Regions from separate parts of the Sulfitobacter sp. UBA4523 genome, predicted to be linked through region 3. Evidence: riboswitches for the same ligand, from Rfam matches in the RefSeq annotation. Region 3 holds a riboswitch; each other region holds the start of a gene.

Region 1 (5,315 bases), on a different contig from region 3:
AGGGGAAGTCGATGACCGCACCTTTCAATGCCCCACCTTGCGCCTTGGCGTGCAGATAACCGTCACGCAAGTCGATCTCTGCGCCCATCAGGGCCAGACCATCGGTGTGAATATCCATCGGACGCGCACCAATCGCGCAGCCGCCCGGCAGCGATACCTGCGCGTGCCCTTCGCGGGCCAGCAGCGGCCCCAGCACAAGGTTCGACGCGCGCATCTTGCGCACGATGTCATATTCGGCGCGCGTGTTGATCTCGCCATGACACGACATCGCCAGAACCTGACCGTCCTGCATCGATGTCACCTCTGCCCCCAGGGACCGCAGCAATTCGGTCATGGTGCGGATGTCGGACAGGCGCGGCGCGTTGGTCAGCGTCAGCGGCTCTTCGGACAGCAGGGTCGCGGGCATAAGCGTCAGACAGGCGTTCTTGGCCCCCGCAATCGGAATTTGTCCCGACAGCGCACCGCCGCCTTTGACCACAATCGAATCCATCCTTCAGCCTTCCTTGGTTTGGCCGGTCGGCCCGTTATCTGTCTGCGCGTTATTATTTTGCGTGTCGTCGCTTTGGCTTTTGTCGCTGCGCGCACGCGCTTGCGCCTTGCGTCGGCCCATATTGGCTTTCAGCGCGGCTTTCAGCCTGTCTTCCCGCAATACATTGGGTTTTGGCGGCTTTTGTGGGGCGGTATCCTTTGACATGTCGATTGTCTAGCGCAGCGGACCGATATGGTCCAGATTACGCTTGCACCATATTGCGAATGGGTCTAATCACCCGCCCACAGTGCTGGAGTAGCTCAGTGGTAGAGCGCGTCATTGGTAATGACGAGGTCGGGAGTTCAATCCTCCCCTTCAGCACCAGATCCCCCCTTTAAACATATCGCTTTGCCCTGATGCCTTATTTACCTGGCGTTGCGGTTTTGGCATGTGCCATGGATGCGCCTGAAGGCGTCGCAGCGCCCCCTGCCCCGAAACGTCCCGAATCACGATGGCATAAGAAAACCCCGACCGCTTGCGCCGCCGGGGTTTGGATTTTCACGTGAAGCAATTTAGCCGCGATATGTCAGACCGGCAAACAGACGGCCCTGATCGCGGTGGCGACCCCCGTGGACCGACCCTGCGACAGATGCCACACCGGCAATCAGCGACGCGGCGGCCAGCACAAAGGCGGTCAGGATACCGGCGTTACGCGCGGTTTGCGCAGCTTCAACCGCTGCTTCTTTCGCCTCTGCCGCGGCTTGTTCAGCCTCGGCCTTGGCGGCGGCTACAGCGTCTTCGACTTCCTGACGTGCTTCCTGCGCTTGGGTCACGATCTGGTCCACACGCTCTTTCGCCTGAGCTTGGGTCAGATCGGTGCGTGCGGCAACAGCGCCGGCAAGATAGGTCCGGTCTTCCTCGCTCACCTCACCCGTGCGGTAGATATTCGCGACGATGCTGGCGGTCTGCTCTGCCAGTTGCTCGGGATCGGCTGTCAGGGGGTCGACCTGATTGGGGCGCAAAAGCTGGTTCGACAGGTAATCTGTCGGATCATTCTTGGCATCATCCGGGATTGCAGCACCCGCCGCATCGGCCAGTCCGGAGGCAGCACCTCCCACGGCAGAGCCCGCAGCTTCGACGACCGTACCAGCTGCTTTGCCTGCACCCGCAGCAACATTGCCCGCGGTATTGGCTGCAAAGCTCAGCGCGCTTGATAGCATTACGGCGGTGATCACAGAGCCGAGGCCCCAAACAACCAGACCGTTGATCCCGTCACGTGCAGTGACTTCATCATCCGTAGCGCTTTCGACGCGGCGGCGCATGCGGCCCGCGATATAACCACCGGCCAGATAAGAGGCGACCAGCGTGATCACCATCCACAGCGCGGTCAGCACCAGTTCAAGCGTCGATGAGTTGTCGGTTCCGTCCAGCGTAATCGACGACAGGCCAAGTGCCGCGCCGAAGGTGGTCAGCAAAAGGCCGATCGCCACAGCGACAACAGTGCCCGCGAAAATTGCGGGCCAGTCGACATAGGATCCATCGGCAGTTTTTTCAGTGAGTGTCGTGTTCATGTAAATGCCTCCCCGGCGTTTGATTACGCCAAACCGACCAGCGACAGCACCGCCATAACCACGACCACAAGACCAACGAGATAAATGATACCGCCCATTTTGAATACTTCCTCTTTGCGTGCCAGACGCGGGATGCACTGGCTTCACAAAGGCAACGTCAGGGAACCGGCATAGTTCCGCTGACCGCGCAAATTACCCGTACTGCGGGAGATGACAACGTGCGCGGGACGGGCGGTGACTACGGGTCGCCCTGCCACGTACCGTCAAAGATCATCTCGTCCACGGGGAGCCGTTTGCTCCAGCCTTTCACCTCAAGTTCGGGCGTCTGGTAAAGCTCGTCCACGTGGCCCAGACAGAGGTAGCCGACGATTTCTATCCGGTCGGGGATCTTCAGCAGATCACGCAGATCGGCATCGCGGAACACGCTGACCCAGCCCATCCCGATGCCCTCGGCGCGGGCGGCAAGCCAGAGGTTCTGGATCGCGCAGACGGTGCTATAAAGATCCATGCTTTGATTATGGGTGCGCCCCAGCACGACCTTGCCGCCACGGCTGCGGTCACAGGTCACGCATATATTGACCGGTGCCTTGCGGATACCTTCGAGCTTCAGCGACCTGTAGCTTGTCTGGCGGTCGCCCTCGAACATCTGGGCGGCTTCCTCGTTGGCGCGGTTGAAGGCTTGCCAGACCTGATCGCGTGCGGCCTGATCGCGGATGACGATGAAATTCCACGGCTGTGACAACCCGACGGACGGTGCGTGATGCGCGGCGGTCAGTATGCGGTGCAACACATCCTCGGCCAGTGGATCGGGTAAAAACTGATCGCGTACATCGCGGCGGGTAAAGATCGCCTTGTAGACGGCGTCGCGTTCAGCATCTGAAAAGGGCGCGGCGGGTGCCAGCGCAGAGGGTATCGGCATTGTTCAGTCCCCAACAATACATTTAAGCGCCAATCCCGCTGTCCATGCGGGGCAAGCTGTACTGTCTGGCCGGTCTTCTGACTTAGGGTCGTCTGGTCCGCGCGCCTTCCCAGAATATTCCAGTGGCCTATGCGCAAACCATCCCCATTACAGCGTTGGGCACGTGCCGGAGTTTCACCAGCTTCCCGATTCTTCCGCGAGGCGGACACCAGACCCGGACATTGGGCCACGGCTGTCCGCCCGGAACAAGCCCTAACGCGGGGATCAGCCGCGTTTGGTTGCGAAAATCTTCTTCATCACGGCGTCGAACTCGTTCCACGAGATGACGGCCTTGTTGCCTGCATAGCCGTGATAATAGGACCGCCCGTTAGAGGTCGGGAAACCGGCCCAGATACGTGCGAGGTTTTCCATAAAGCGGTGGCGGCTGATCTTGCCCTTCTTGAACGCGTTAAACCCCGCATCGACCAAAAGGATATCCGCCAGCCCGTCCTGCACCGCCGAGGTAAAGCGGTCATTCTTGCTCAGGCCCGCCTGTCGCACCAGACTGCGCAGCGTGGATGGAATGAATTGGTATCGACCGATGGCATGCGGTTGGCCCGGCGTGCGGTCGATCCAGCGGTAGATCTCGCCGATGGTCATTTGCGTCGGACGCTGTGGCGGCAGCCGTTTGGCCCCGTATTGCACGGCGTCATAGCCCTTCGGACCTGCTTCGGCCCAAGCGATGAGGCTTTTGAGGTCCGCGGCAGTGCTGACCCCGCTGAGCTCTTGGAAAGACCGGCTGCGGCTGCTCACGGTTTTGGACCGGACCTGCGCTTTGGGCTGGATCTTATGGCGCAGCTTGATCTGGCCCTGCCCTGCGGATTGCATGACGTTGAACGAGATGTCGCTTTGCATGGCAGAGCGCGCACCGGACAGGCTGAACCCTTCGGCGCTGACAGTAGTAGCGGCCAGAAGTGCCGCGGTTGCGATAATTGGTAGTGTGCAAGTAACTTTCATATCATCCCCCATGATGAAAAAATTTGTCATGGGACCATGGTGACCGCAGACGCCCGCGCTTTCATTTGCGCAAGCAGGTGGGTCGGGGCCATGGACGGATAGGGCGGCATATCTTTTGGGATAGGGCGCTATCCCGCGGTGCGGTTGCCCCCTCCGTTCAGACGGGCGTGGGCAGTGTGGCACGCGGAACGGCCCCGGTGTTTCACGCGAATCCAAAGAGGGGATTCGCGGTAAACCACGGAAAAAACGCATAGCCCGCGACCCGCAAATGGGGCGTCAAGCCCGCTTCCGGGGGCTAAGCCATGATATTCATTTACTTATTTCCCGCGCAGCGGTGGTCGTTTTGTCGGAGTTGCGCTATGATTAGTCGCAAATACATAAAATGGAGAGCATCTAATGACAGATGAAACGTCGCCGGGTATCCCGACACCCGACGGTGCCGCTGCCGTAATCGACACGGATTACGAGATCGGCCAAGACAACAAAGAAGGCAGCGTGGGGCCCTTCGGCTTCGACATTCACAACCCGGTCTTCGCGATCTCGGGTGTGTGTATTGTTGCCTTTGTATTCTATACACTCGCGCTGCCCGAACAGTCTGGCGCGCTGTTCACATGGCTGTTCTCGTCGGTGACAAAGGGCTTTGACTGGTTCTTTATCTCTGCCGGCAACATCTTTGTGCTATTCTGCCTGTTCCTGATCGTCACGCCTTTGGGCCGTGTGCGTCTTGGCGGGGCCGAAGCAAGCCCCGACTACACCTACCTTGGATGGTTCTCGATGCTGTTCGCGGCGGGCATGGGCATCGGTCTGATGTTCTATGGCGTCTCTGAACCGCTATCGCATTTCTCGAGCTCCATGGGCGGCACCGCTGTTGGCGAAGATGGCCTGCGCACCGATTGGGCACCTTTGGGCGCGGCCGCGGGCGATCAGGCCGAAGCGGTTCGTTTGGGTATGGCGGCCACGATCTACCACTGGGGCCTGCACCCTTGGGCGATCTATGCCGTTGTTGGGCTGGCGCTGGCGCTGTTCAGCTACAACAAGGGCCTTCCCCTGACCATCCGCTCTGCCTTTTACCCGATCTTGGGGGAACGCGTCTGGGGCTGGCCCGGTCACGTGATCGACATTCTCGCCGTATTTGCAACGCTCTTCGGTCTGGCGACATCGCTTGGTCTGGGCGCCACGCAAGCCAACGCGGGCTTGAACGAGCTCTTTGGTGTGGCGGTTGGTCCAACAACTCAGGTTCTGCTGATCACCGGCATCACCGCGATTGCGACCGTGTCCGTGCTGCGCGGCCTTGATGGCGGGGTCAAAGTCCTGTCAGAGATCAACATGGGTCTGGCGTTTTTGCTGTTGGCCTTCGTGC
Region 2 (5,315 bases), on a different contig from region 3:
GCCGACAGTCTGGGATTGCCGCTGATCGAACTGTCGGAAGCCGATATCGCAGACATCCCGACGCGCACCGTGTCACCGCGCGTGCAGGCGCGGTTCGGGACCGGATCACTTGCCGAGGCCGCCGCATTGCGCGTTGCCGGTCGCGGTGCCAAATTGACGACCTTGCGTGTGGCCAGCCCCAATGGCATGGCCACCGTAGCTATCGCGGAAGGAATTGCCCCATGACTGTTCACTTTATCGGCGCGGGCCCCGGTGCCCCTGATCTGCTGACCCTGCGGGGGCGCGACCTGATCGCGGCCTGCCCTGTGTGTCTGTATGCCGGATCGTTGGTCCCGTCTGAGCTGCTGTCCTACTGCCCTGCGGATGCGAAGATCGTGAACACCGCGTCGCTGTCGCTGGACGAGATCATGGCAGAGATCAAGGCCGCCGATGATGCGGGGCAGGATGTGGCGCGGCTTCATTCGGGTGATCTGTCGGTCTGGTCCGCCATGGGCGAGCAGCTGCGCCGCTTGCGCGAGTTGGACATCGACTATGACATCACCCCCGGCGTGCCCGCCTTTGCCGCTGCCGCAGCTGCCTTGGGGAACGAGCTGACGCTGCCCGGTGTGGCGCAGTCGCTTGTTCTCACGCGGACCTCGGGGCGGGCGTCAGCCATGCCCGAGGGTGAAACGCTCGAGAATTTTGCCGCCACGGGTGCCACGCTGGCGATCCACCTGTCGGTACATGTGCTGGATGATGTGGTCGCGCGGCTCACCCCTCATTACGGAGAGGACTGCCCCGTCGCCATCGTCTGGCGCGCAAGCTGGCCGGATCAACGGGTGGTGCGGGCGACCTTGGGCAGCGTGATTGACGCCACCGACGGCGAACGCGGGCGCACGGCGCTGATCCTTGTCGGCCGCGCGCTGACGGCAGAGGAGTTCCGCGAAAGCTGTCTGTACGCGGGCGATTACGACCGCCGCTTCCGCCCCGTCGGCACAGAGCCGCGCTTTCCCGAGGGCACAGAATGATCGAGACAACGCAACTGCCCAAGGGCCTGATGATCTCGGCCCCGGCGTCGGGCACGGGCAAGACCACGTTGATGCTGGGCCTGCTCAACGCGCTCAGCCGGCGCGGCGTCGACGTGCGCCCGTTCAAGAGCGGGCCGGATTACATCGACCCCGGCTTCCACCGCGCGGCCTGCGGGCGGTCGTCCTATAATATCGACAGTTGGGCCATGGGATCGGGTGTGTTGTGCAATCTGATCGGCACCGCCCATGGCGGCGATCTGGCCCTGATCGAAGGGTCAATGGGGCTGTTTGACGGTGTGGCGCAACCGGGGGAAACCTCGAACGGGGCGAGCGCCGATATCTCTGCCATGACGGGCTGGCCGGTGGTGTTGCTGCTGGATGTATCGGGTCAGGCGCAATCGGCTGCGGCCACCGCCCTTGGGTTCAAGACGATGCGCCCGGATGTGCATGTCGCGGGTGTGGTGCTGAACAAGGTCGCCAGCCCCCGTCACGAGGCGCTGCTGCGTCTGGGGATGGAGCAGGTCGGCATCCCCGTTCTGGGCGCGCTGCCCCGACAGGGATCGGTCACGCTGCCGGAACGCCACTTGGGTCTGGTGCAGGCCGAGGAACAGCCCGAGCTGATGAAGCTGCTGGATGCGGCAGGTGATTTCATCGCGCAACATATCGATCTTGATCTGATCGTCTCTGCCGCCCAAGGGCGCAGTATTCCCGACGGGCCAGATGTGCTGCCCCCGCCCCCCGGTCAACGGATCGCTTTGGCCAAAGACGCCGCGTTTTCGTTCATCTATCCGCATTTGCTGGACCACTGGATCGCCGCGGGTGCGCAGGTGTTGCCCTTCTCGCCGCTGGCGGATGAGGCACCGGACGACAGCGCCGACATCTGCTGGTTGCCCGGCGGCTATCCCGAGCTGCATGCCGGACGCCTTGCCGCTGCCGCGCAGTTCCGCGACAGCCTGCAAAAGTTCGCCACGACGCGCCCGGTGCATGGGGAATGCGGGGGCTATATGGCGATGGGGGCCGGATTGGTCGACAAGGAAGGCGTGCGGCATCAGATGGCGGGGCTGCTGGGGCTGGAAACCAGCTATGAGAAGCGCAAGATGCATCTGGGCTACCGGCTTGCCACGCTGAACGCACCCGGCCCCGGCTATGACGCGGGCGCGCGGTTGCGCGGGCATGAATTCCACTACTCGACCATCCTGTCGCAACCAGACACGCCGCTGGCGCGGGTGGTCGATGCCAATGGGGCCGAAGTGCCCGAGACAGGCTCGCGCCGCGGCCACGCGACGGGCACCTTCTTTCACCTGATCGCGGGGGCGTCATGAGCGGCTTTGTCTCTTTCGTCTCGTCCGGTCCGGGTGATCCCGAGCTGCTGACCGTGAAGGCGGTAAAGCGGTTGCAAGAGGCCGAAGTCGTTCTGTTCGACGATCTGTCGGCGGGTCCGATCCTTGAACATGTCTCGCCCGAGGCGGATCTGATCGGGGTGGGCAAACGCGCCGGACGGCTGTCTCCGAAGCAGGATCACGTGAGCCGCCTGCTGGTCGAACACGCATTGACCGGCGCGCGGGTGGTGCGGCTCAAAAGCGGGGACGCGGGCGTGTTTGGCCGGCTTGAAGAAGAGCTGACCGCGCTGAAAGCGGCAGGCGTCGCCTTCGAGATCATCCCCGGTGTGACGGCGGCGTCTTCGGCGGCGGCGGCGGCGATGATTCCGCTGACACGGCGGCTGACCGCGCGGCGGGTGCAATTCATCACCGGCCACGGCGAATCGGGTGCCTTGCCCGAAGATCTTAACATGGCGGCGCTGGCCGACCCTACGGCGACCACGGTCGTCTACATGGGCCGCCGCACCTTTGCGGGTTTCGCCGCGCGGCTGATCGCGGCGGGCTTGCCCCCCTCGACCCCTGCCCTGCTGGCAGAGGCGGTATCGACCCCCGATCAAAAGCTGAGCCGCCACACGGTTGAAAGCCTTGCCCATCTGCCGCTAGATCCCGCAACGTCAGCGCCTGCGCTGATCCTTTACGGGCCTTTGACCGAATAGATGACTTGACAAAACCGGCCCGAAAATGACCACCTATTCCGGACGGTTCCCCGTGCGCCTTCGGGCAATCGGGGTGAAAAGGGAATACGGTGCGGTGCCAAAGCAAAGGTGCCAAATCCGGAACTGCCCCCGCACCTGTAAGTGAAGAGCAACCCGCATTGCCACTGGGCCAGACCGCCTGGGAAGGCGCGGCACGCATGGACGCACAAAGTCAGGAGACCTGCCGTCATGGGGATGATCCCCGATCCAACTGGCTGCCCCCCGGGGCGGCTTTCACATTATGCCGTCGGGGAAGACGGTAAGGAGACCTGAATATGCATATCGAACCCGAAGTCGTGACCGGCGCCAAGCTGGTCCTGTCCTATGGCACCGCCGCCGGTGCTGCGGCCTATACCGCGAAAACCGCAATGGACTCTGTCCGTGAGAAAGGCGTCGTGCCTTTTGCGGGCGGGGCCGTGGTGGCCACCGCGCTGACCTTTGTCTTTTTCCAGGTCTTCCCGCATTTCCCCGTGGGCGTGAGCGAAGTGCACCTGATCCTCGGGTCGACCCTGTTCCTGCTGTTCGGCGTGGCCCCTGCGGCTGCCGGTCTGGCGCTTGGTCTGCTGGCGCAGGGCGTGTTCTTTGCCCCCATCGACCTGCCACAATACACGATGAACGTCACCACGCTGCTGGTGCCTTTGTTCATGGTCTCGGCGCTGGCCAAACGCATCATCGCGCCCAACACCGCCTATGTTGATCTGACCTATGTTCAAGCGCTCAAGCTGTCGACCGCGTTTCAGGCGGGCGTTGTGGGCTGGGTGGCGTTCTGGGCCATCTACGGTCAGGGCTTTGCCGCCAGCAACATCGCCGCTGTGGCGAGCTTTGGCGGGGCCTATATGATGGTCATCCTGATCGAGCCTCTGGTGGATCTGGCCGTGCTCGCCGCCGCGAAAACCCTGCGCGATTTCGCGGGCAGCGCGCTGTTCACCAAACGTCTGACACAGACTGCCGCTGAATAATCCAAGACCCGACGCGGCCCCCTACTCTGCGGGCCGCGTCACCCCCTGCCGGAGCCTCAAGATGTTTACGCTTTCACTGATCGGCATCGGGTCCGGCAATCCCAAACACCTGACATTACAAGCCATCGACGCGTTGAATGCCTGCGATGTGATCCTGATCCCGTCCAAGGGCGCAGGCAAAGATGATCTGGCTGGCCTACGGCACGAGATTTGCGCCCAGGTGCTGCGGTCGGACGGGCCTGAAATTCACGAATTCACCCTGCCCAAACGCGACGCCGCCAACCCTGATTATCACGCGGGCGTCCACGATTGGCATGATGCCATTGCACAGGTCTGGCTGGCCGAGATGCAGCGCACCCTGCCCCAAGGCGGCCGTGTCGGCTTCCTCGTCTGGGGGGATCCGTCGCTGTATGACAGCACCCTGCGTATTGCGGAGCGGTTGCAAAAGGCCGTCACCCTCACCGTCGATGTCGTGCCGGGGATCACCTCGCTTCAGGTACTGACGGCGGGCCATGCGATCCCGCTGAACACCATCGGCAATCCCGTCACCATCACCACCGGTCGGCAGCTGCGCGATCATGGCTGGCCGCAGGGTGTGGATACGATTGCCGTCATGCTGGACGGCACCTGCGCCTTCGAGGTGTTGCGGCAGCACAGCGACATACACATCTGGTGGACCGCCTATGCCGGCATGCCGAACGAGCGTCGCATCGCAGGCCCGCTGGATCAGGTCTGCGACCGCATCATCGCAACACGGGCAGAGGCACGCGCCGCCCATGGCTGGATCATGGATATCTACCTGCTGCGCCGGTAGACACGCGCGCTACAGCTTTTCGAGCCGTTGCAAGATTGGGCAATCGGGTCGGTCATCGCCAGCGCATTCATGCACCAGATGGGTCAAGGTCTGACGAATATCTTGCAGGTCCGCGATCTTGCTTTCGATCTGCGCCAGATGTTGCTGGGCGATGGCACGGACATCGGCGCTGGCGCGATCCTGATCATCCCAAAGCGCTAACAGGTCGCGGCAATTCTCGATCGTGAAGCCCAAGGCCCGCGCACGGCCCAGAAACGTCAGCTTATGCACGTCGCTGTCGCAAAAGCTGCGATACCCGTTGGTGTCACGCGCGGGCGTGATCAGACCGATGTCTTCGTAGTAGCGGATGGTCTTGGCAGGCAGACCTGCGCTTTTCGACACGTCACCGATGTTCATGGACGTCTCCTTTCGTTGAATTAGGCGGTTGCTGCGGCGGCGATCCACCGCAGGCGCAGGGCGTT
Region 3 (5,315 bases):
CACCCGCGAAATCACATCGGCAAAGACCAGAAACACCGCCCCCGCCAGTGCGGAAGCAGGCACAAGGATCGCATGACGATGCCCCACGACGATGCGCATGGCATGGGGAATCACCAGCCCGACAAAGCCGATCGCACCCACCACCGAGACCATCACCGCCGTGACCAGCGCCGCCGTGCCGATCAGCAGCAGCTGCACGCGGCGCACCGGAATGCCCAAGGACGCGGCGCTGTCGCTGCCGAAGGTAAAGGCATCCAGCGCGCGGGCGTGCCACAGACAGGCCAGCAGCCCGATCACCGCCGCGGGCAGGGCGCTTAGGACATCGGGCCAGCGCACGCCCGACATATTCCCCAAAAGCCAGAACATGATAGCACGGGCCTGTTCGGCATTGGCCGATTTCGTGATCATCAGCGCGGTCAGGGCGTTGAACATCTGGCTGCCCGCAATACCGGCCAGCACGATCACGCCCGCGGCCCGCAGGCCCACACCGCCGCCCGCCGCCTGCGCCAGCAAGGCGACAAAAGCGAAAGCCACCAGCGCCCCGCTGAACGCACCGATAGACAGCGAGATGGCACCACCCCCCAGCCCGAGGATGGTTACCGCAACAGCGCCTGTGGACGCCCCCGCAGAGATGCCCAGCAGATAGGGATCCGCCAGCGCATTGCGCAGCAGTGCTTGCAACACGACGCCCGACAGCGCCAGACCGGCGCCGCAGCACATCGCCACCACGGCCCGCGCCATGCGGTAGTTCCACACGATGCCCTCGTCGATCTTGTCGACCGCATAGCCCGCGTTCAGCGCCTTGTTGGCCAGCACCTTCAGCACCACCAGCGGCGGGATAGAGACCTCGCCGATGGCCGCACCAAACAGCAATGCGGCCAGCAGCACCGGCGGGATGATCACCCACCAGTGCCACTGCGGCCTGCGCATCACAGAGCGGTCGATTGCGGTCATTCGGCCAGATCGAAACCGGACAGCGCGTCAGCCATCGTTTCCAGCGCATAGATCGCACGCACGGTCGGGTCCATCGCATGGGCGTCCATGGTGATGATGCGGCCCTCTTTCACCGCGGTCATCTCGCGGGCGACGGGATCGTTCATCAGGAAGGCGCGCTTTTTCTCGATGTCATCCGCAGGGAAGCGGCGGCGGTCCATTTTGGCGAGCACGATGAAAGTCGGGTCGGATTTCGCCAGAGTCTCCCATCCGACCAGCGGCCATTCCTCGGCCGAGGTCACGACGTTTTCAACGCCAAGCTTGTCCATCATATAGGCGGGCACACCCTGTTGACCTGCCACATAAGGGTCCGCCGCCATCTCGGAGGACGAGAACCAGAACAGCGCCGAGGTGCCTTGCGGCAGGTTCAGCGATTTGGCTTTCTCGACCGCCTTTGCCTCGCGCGATTGCAGGTCTGCAAGCAGCGTGGCACCAGCGTCTTGCGCGTTGTAGATGAGGGCGAGCTCTTCGATGCTGGTATACAACTGCTGGGTCGTGAACAGTTCGGATCGCGTGCCGTCCGCGCCGACAGAGTTATCCTTGGCCGCGCAATCGGTGGGCATCACATAGGTCGGCACGCCCACCTCGTGAAAGCTGTCGCGGGTGCCGACCATACCTTCGGGGCCGACGTGCCATTCATACATCACGGTGACCAGATCAGGGCGTTTGCCCAACACGCTTTCAAAGCTGGGATCGTTATCCGCCAGCCGTTCAATCGCATCGTTTGTCTCTTTGAACTCTGGCAAAACGGGGCTGAACCAGACAGAGGTTCCCGCGATCCGGTCCTGCTGACCCAGCAGATACAGGATCTCTGTCGTGGATTGTCCGATGGTCACAGTGGTCTGGGGTGCCGCGTCAAAGCTGAGCGTATGGCCGCAGTTGTCGATGGTCAGCGGATAGTCTGTCTCTGCGCCAAGCGCGGTGCTGGCCGCAAGGCTCGCAATCAGGGTCAGGCTGGAAAAAAATGTTTTCATATCAAGGGCTCCGGTTGGTCCGATGCCGGGGTCTTTGAATAGAAAGAGAAGGGGCCGGCCAAATGGCGCGCGGGCGCATTTCGGTCTGCGCGTGTGGTAAGATCCGGTCCCATCATCATCCTCTCCCGAGCAACCCCGCCCGGTGTTTCAGGTTCAGTGTCGGCAGGTCTCCTGACTGACGGATCGCGGCTGTCCCCGCCTTCCCGGACCTTGAGGCCCAGTGGCATGATGGAGGTAGCTCACCGTCTACAGTTGCGGGGGCAGTTCCGGTTCATCCACACCAAAGCGCGGATGGCGAATTCCCTATTATTTCCCGAAGGAAACCGACCCGGTTTCGATGACAGTTGTCCGCCCACCCGTCAAGTTGCGTTTTTGCGGTCGTCATCGCGGGGCAAAGGCAAATAACGCGGGCCACGGGTCCGCAGAACGGGCGAGAGGCAAATAACAAACGGATGGAAAACCAAGTGGCAGCCCGTAGGGGAGTCGAACCCCTCTTTTCAGGTTGAAAACCTGACGTCCTAACCGATAGACGAACGGGCCACTTAACTTGTGAGCGCTTCTTTAGGCAAAGCCATCGGCGGGCACAAGTGCAAGCCGCATGAGAAAGCGGGGAAATACAGCAAAAAAATCACATCTTCTGATGCCGTATTCCAAGGGGCGTATGGCGAGGGGGAATCGCCGTGTGAAACGCGCGCCGCGCTCGGGATGCGGGCGCGCGTTTCCCTTAGATTTCCCAGTGAAAACCTGTCGCTTTTTCGGAGACGGTCCAGAGTTTTTCCATCACGGGTTTGTCGTAGGCATGGGGGTTCAGCGTGCCTTTGCCAACGGGCCCTCCGGTTTGCAGCCATCCGGTCGGGCCATAAAGCGCGCGCTGCGCCAACCCGTCTTCGGTCGCGCACATGACCTCGGGATACGCGCCTTTTTCGGCGGATTGCACCATTGGCGTCTTGCTCATCATCCACCAGGTGACCCGTGTGAAAAGCCCGCCGCTTGTGCTGATCAGCGAGGTCGCCGACGCGCCGGGGTGGCAGACGTATACCTCAACGCGGCTGTCGGTGGCTTTCAGCCGGTCCTGAAGCTCATAGGCAAACATCATCTGCGCCAGCTTGCTTTGGCTGTAGACCGCGTTGGCGCTATAGTTCTTGTCCCAGTTCATATCGTCAAACTGGATCGTCTTGATCCCCATGTTGTACCCGAGGCTGGACACCACGACGATGCGGCCCGCGCTTTCCTGAATGCGATCAAACAGCATTCCGCACAGCAGGAAGTGCCCATAGTGGTTGGTGCCAAGCTGGCTTTCGAACCCGTCAACGGTCAGCTGCTGTGTCGGCACCTGAGCGATGGCTGCGTTGCAGATCAGCGCGTCAATCCGGGGAACGGTGCGTTGTACCTCCTCCGCCGCGGCGCGCACGCTGGCCAGATCTGACAGATCCATCCGCACAAAGCTCACCTCGGCGTTGGGACCGAACGTGTCCTTGAGCGTTTTGACCGCGGCGATGGATTTGTCGGCGTTGCGGTTCAGCATGACGACTTTTGCCCCCTTGGACAGCAGGATGCGCGTGGCCTGAAAGCCCGCACCGGCCGTCGTGCCGGTGATGAGATATGTTTTCCCCTTGAGCGATCCAAGGCGATCAGGTGTCCAGCCTTTGGGTCCGAAAGTCGTGTCCTTCATCGTCATGTTCCTTTTCGATGTCAGCGCGGCAGCGATGCGCGCTGTGTTTGGTGTTGAAGGGTAAATAGCTCTCGGCTGTCTCTCAAAACAGGCGAGATCGTCGCGAATACTTGCCTGATTGTATCACGCGCTTGCGAAAGGCTAATGTGACGCAGTAGATTGCCCTCATGAGCAAAGACCAGATCAGACAGCTAATCCGGAACAACGCGACCCAAGAGGGGCTGACGGGAACCGGCATTGACGGGGTGCGCCTGTTTCGGGCCACGCAGGCGATTCCGTGCGTGCCGGCGGTCTATGAACCCAGCGTTATTGCTATCGTCAGCGGGGCGAAAGAGGCCGTGCTGGACGGGCACAGGTACATCTATGACGACAGCCGATATATGTGCTGCCCGATGTCGATGCCGGTGAAGGCCGGCACGCCGACCGCCTCTGCCGAAAGCCCGCTCTACGGGGCTATCATTTCGCTCGATAAGCGGATGATGACAGAACTGTCGATGGAGATGGAAAATACCGGCAATGTGATTCCCGAGGTCAAAGGCGGTTTACGCGCGCAGGGGATCAGGCTGGCCGCATGGGATGATGTCTTTGCCGACGCGCTGCTGCGTTTGCTGCAATTGGGTGGCAATCCGGCGGATACGGCGATCCTTGGCGAGGCACGGCTGCGCGAGCTTTACTACGCGATCCTGAAGGGCGAGGCAGGGCGCTTTGCCAGACAGGCCTTCGGCGCGGGCAATGCGATTGCACGGTCGATCGCGCATGTATCCTCTCACCTGGACGCGCCGATCTCTATTGATGATATGGCGTCCCGCGCCGGGATGAGCCGCGCCGCCTTTCACCGCAAGTTCAAGCAGGTGACGACGATGGCCCCGATCCAGTTTGTCAAATCCATGCGGCTCAACAATGCGGCGATGAAGATCGCAGGCGGCATGTCCGTGAACGAAGCGGCGGTCGATGTGGGATACGTCAGCCCGTCGCAATTCAGTCGCGAATTCAGGCGGATGTACGGGCAATCCCCGCGCCAATGGGGGGATGCCCAGCAGTTTCCGGTTGAAATGGGCCAATAAGGGGCTGCCATCGCCCGTGCGTTGGCAGCCCCTTTTCACAAGTCTGGTGCTATGATCAGACGTCTACAACCACCTTGCCGATGGCCTGCCCGCTGGTCAGGCGGTCATAGGCCCCGCCCACCGTATCAAGGTCGACCCTCTGGCCATCAAGCAAGGGCTCCAGCGCCCCTGCGTCCACAATCTCTGCCAGTTTGGTCAGCTCGGCAGCTTCGAACGAAGCGTCGTCACCGTAGGCGGTAAGGGGCTTAGCTTTCATGGCGGTCATCCTCGGGTGTGTCTGATGCCCACCTGAAGACTGCCGTGATTTATGTAATTGACCTGATTTTGAGCTCAGTTTTCTGATCATGGATATAATAGGCGAGCCGCAAACCGCCGTCAAAGACATCAGGGCTTAGCCGTCCAGCCAGCCGCGCGAGATCAAACAGCGCAGAAACAATGGCAAACACATCTCGCCCAAGATCATGGCGCAGTGTCTTCAGAATGTCGGGTAAGGGTACAAGTGGCAGCCCGTAGGGGAGTCGAACCCCTCTTTTCAGGTTGAAAACCTGACGTCCTAACCGATAGACGAACGGGCCACTTAGCTTGTGAGCGCTTCTCTAAGGAATGCAGCGC

The links. Region 3 has a riboswitch for cobalamin ahead of B3849_RS10535 (ABC transporter substrate-binding protein). Riboswitches for the same ligand answer to the same signal wherever they lie in the genome.
Region 1: linked by a shared signal. The riboswitch ahead of bluB (5,6-dimethylbenzimidazole synthase) and the one ahead of B3849_RS10535 (ABC transporter substrate-binding protein) in region 3 are both predicted to bind cobalamin.
Region 2: linked by a shared signal. The riboswitch ahead of B3849_RS14870 (energy-coupling factor ABC transporter permease) and the one ahead of B3849_RS10535 (ABC transporter substrate-binding protein) in region 3 are both predicted to bind cobalamin.

Annotation. Positions count from the first base shown of each region.
Region 1 is NZ_DGMH01000066.1:101,599-106,913, forward strand. It holds partial or broken gene B3849_RS16455 (UDP-N-acetylglucosamine 1-carboxyvinyltransferase) at 1-490, opposite strand, end outside; gene B3849_RS16460 (hypothetical protein) at 494-694, opposite strand; tRNA gene B3849_RS16465 (tRNA-Thr) at 779-853, shown strand; gene B3849_RS16470 (hypothetical protein) at 1,042-2,040, opposite strand; gene bluB (5,6-dimethylbenzimidazole synthase) at 2,279-2,959, opposite strand; cobalamin riboswitch at 3,011-3,187, opposite strand; gene B3849_RS16480 (hypothetical protein) at 3,224-3,985, opposite strand; gene B3849_RS16485 (BCCT family transporter) at 4,352-5,315, shown strand, end outside.
Region 2 is NZ_DGMH01000064.1:37,935-43,249, forward strand. It holds gene B3849_RS14850 (cobalamin biosynthesis protein) at 1-225, shown strand, start outside; gene cobM (precorrin-4 C(11)-methyltransferase) at 222-1,007, shown strand; gene B3849_RS14860 (cobyrinate a,c-diamide synthase) at 1,004-2,329, shown strand; gene cobA (uroporphyrinogen-III C-methyltransferase) at 2,326-3,042, shown strand; cobalamin riboswitch at 3,071-3,284, shown strand; gene B3849_RS14870 (energy-coupling factor ABC transporter permease) at 3,357-4,040, shown strand; gene cobF (precorrin-6A synthase (deacetylating)) at 4,102-4,854, shown strand; gene cueR (Cu(I)-responsive transcriptional regulator) at 4,864-5,250, opposite strand; partial or broken gene B3849_RS14885 (heavy metal translocating P-type ATPase) at 5,271-5,315, opposite strand, start outside.
Region 3 is NZ_DGMH01000044.1:30,490-35,804, forward strand. It holds gene B3849_RS10530 (FecCD family ABC transporter permease) at 1-930, opposite strand, end outside; gene B3849_RS10535 (ABC transporter substrate-binding protein) at 951-1,967, opposite strand; cobalamin riboswitch at 2,112-2,310, opposite strand; tRNA gene B3849_RS10540 (tRNA-Glu) at 2,433-2,507, opposite strand; gene B3849_RS10545 (SDR family oxidoreductase) at 2,692-3,639, opposite strand; gene B3849_RS10550 (AraC family transcriptional regulator) at 3,807-4,703, shown strand; gene B3849_RS10555 (zinc-binding dehydrogenase) at 4,759-5,088, opposite strand; tRNA gene B3849_RS10560 (tRNA-Glu) at 5,204-5,278, opposite strand.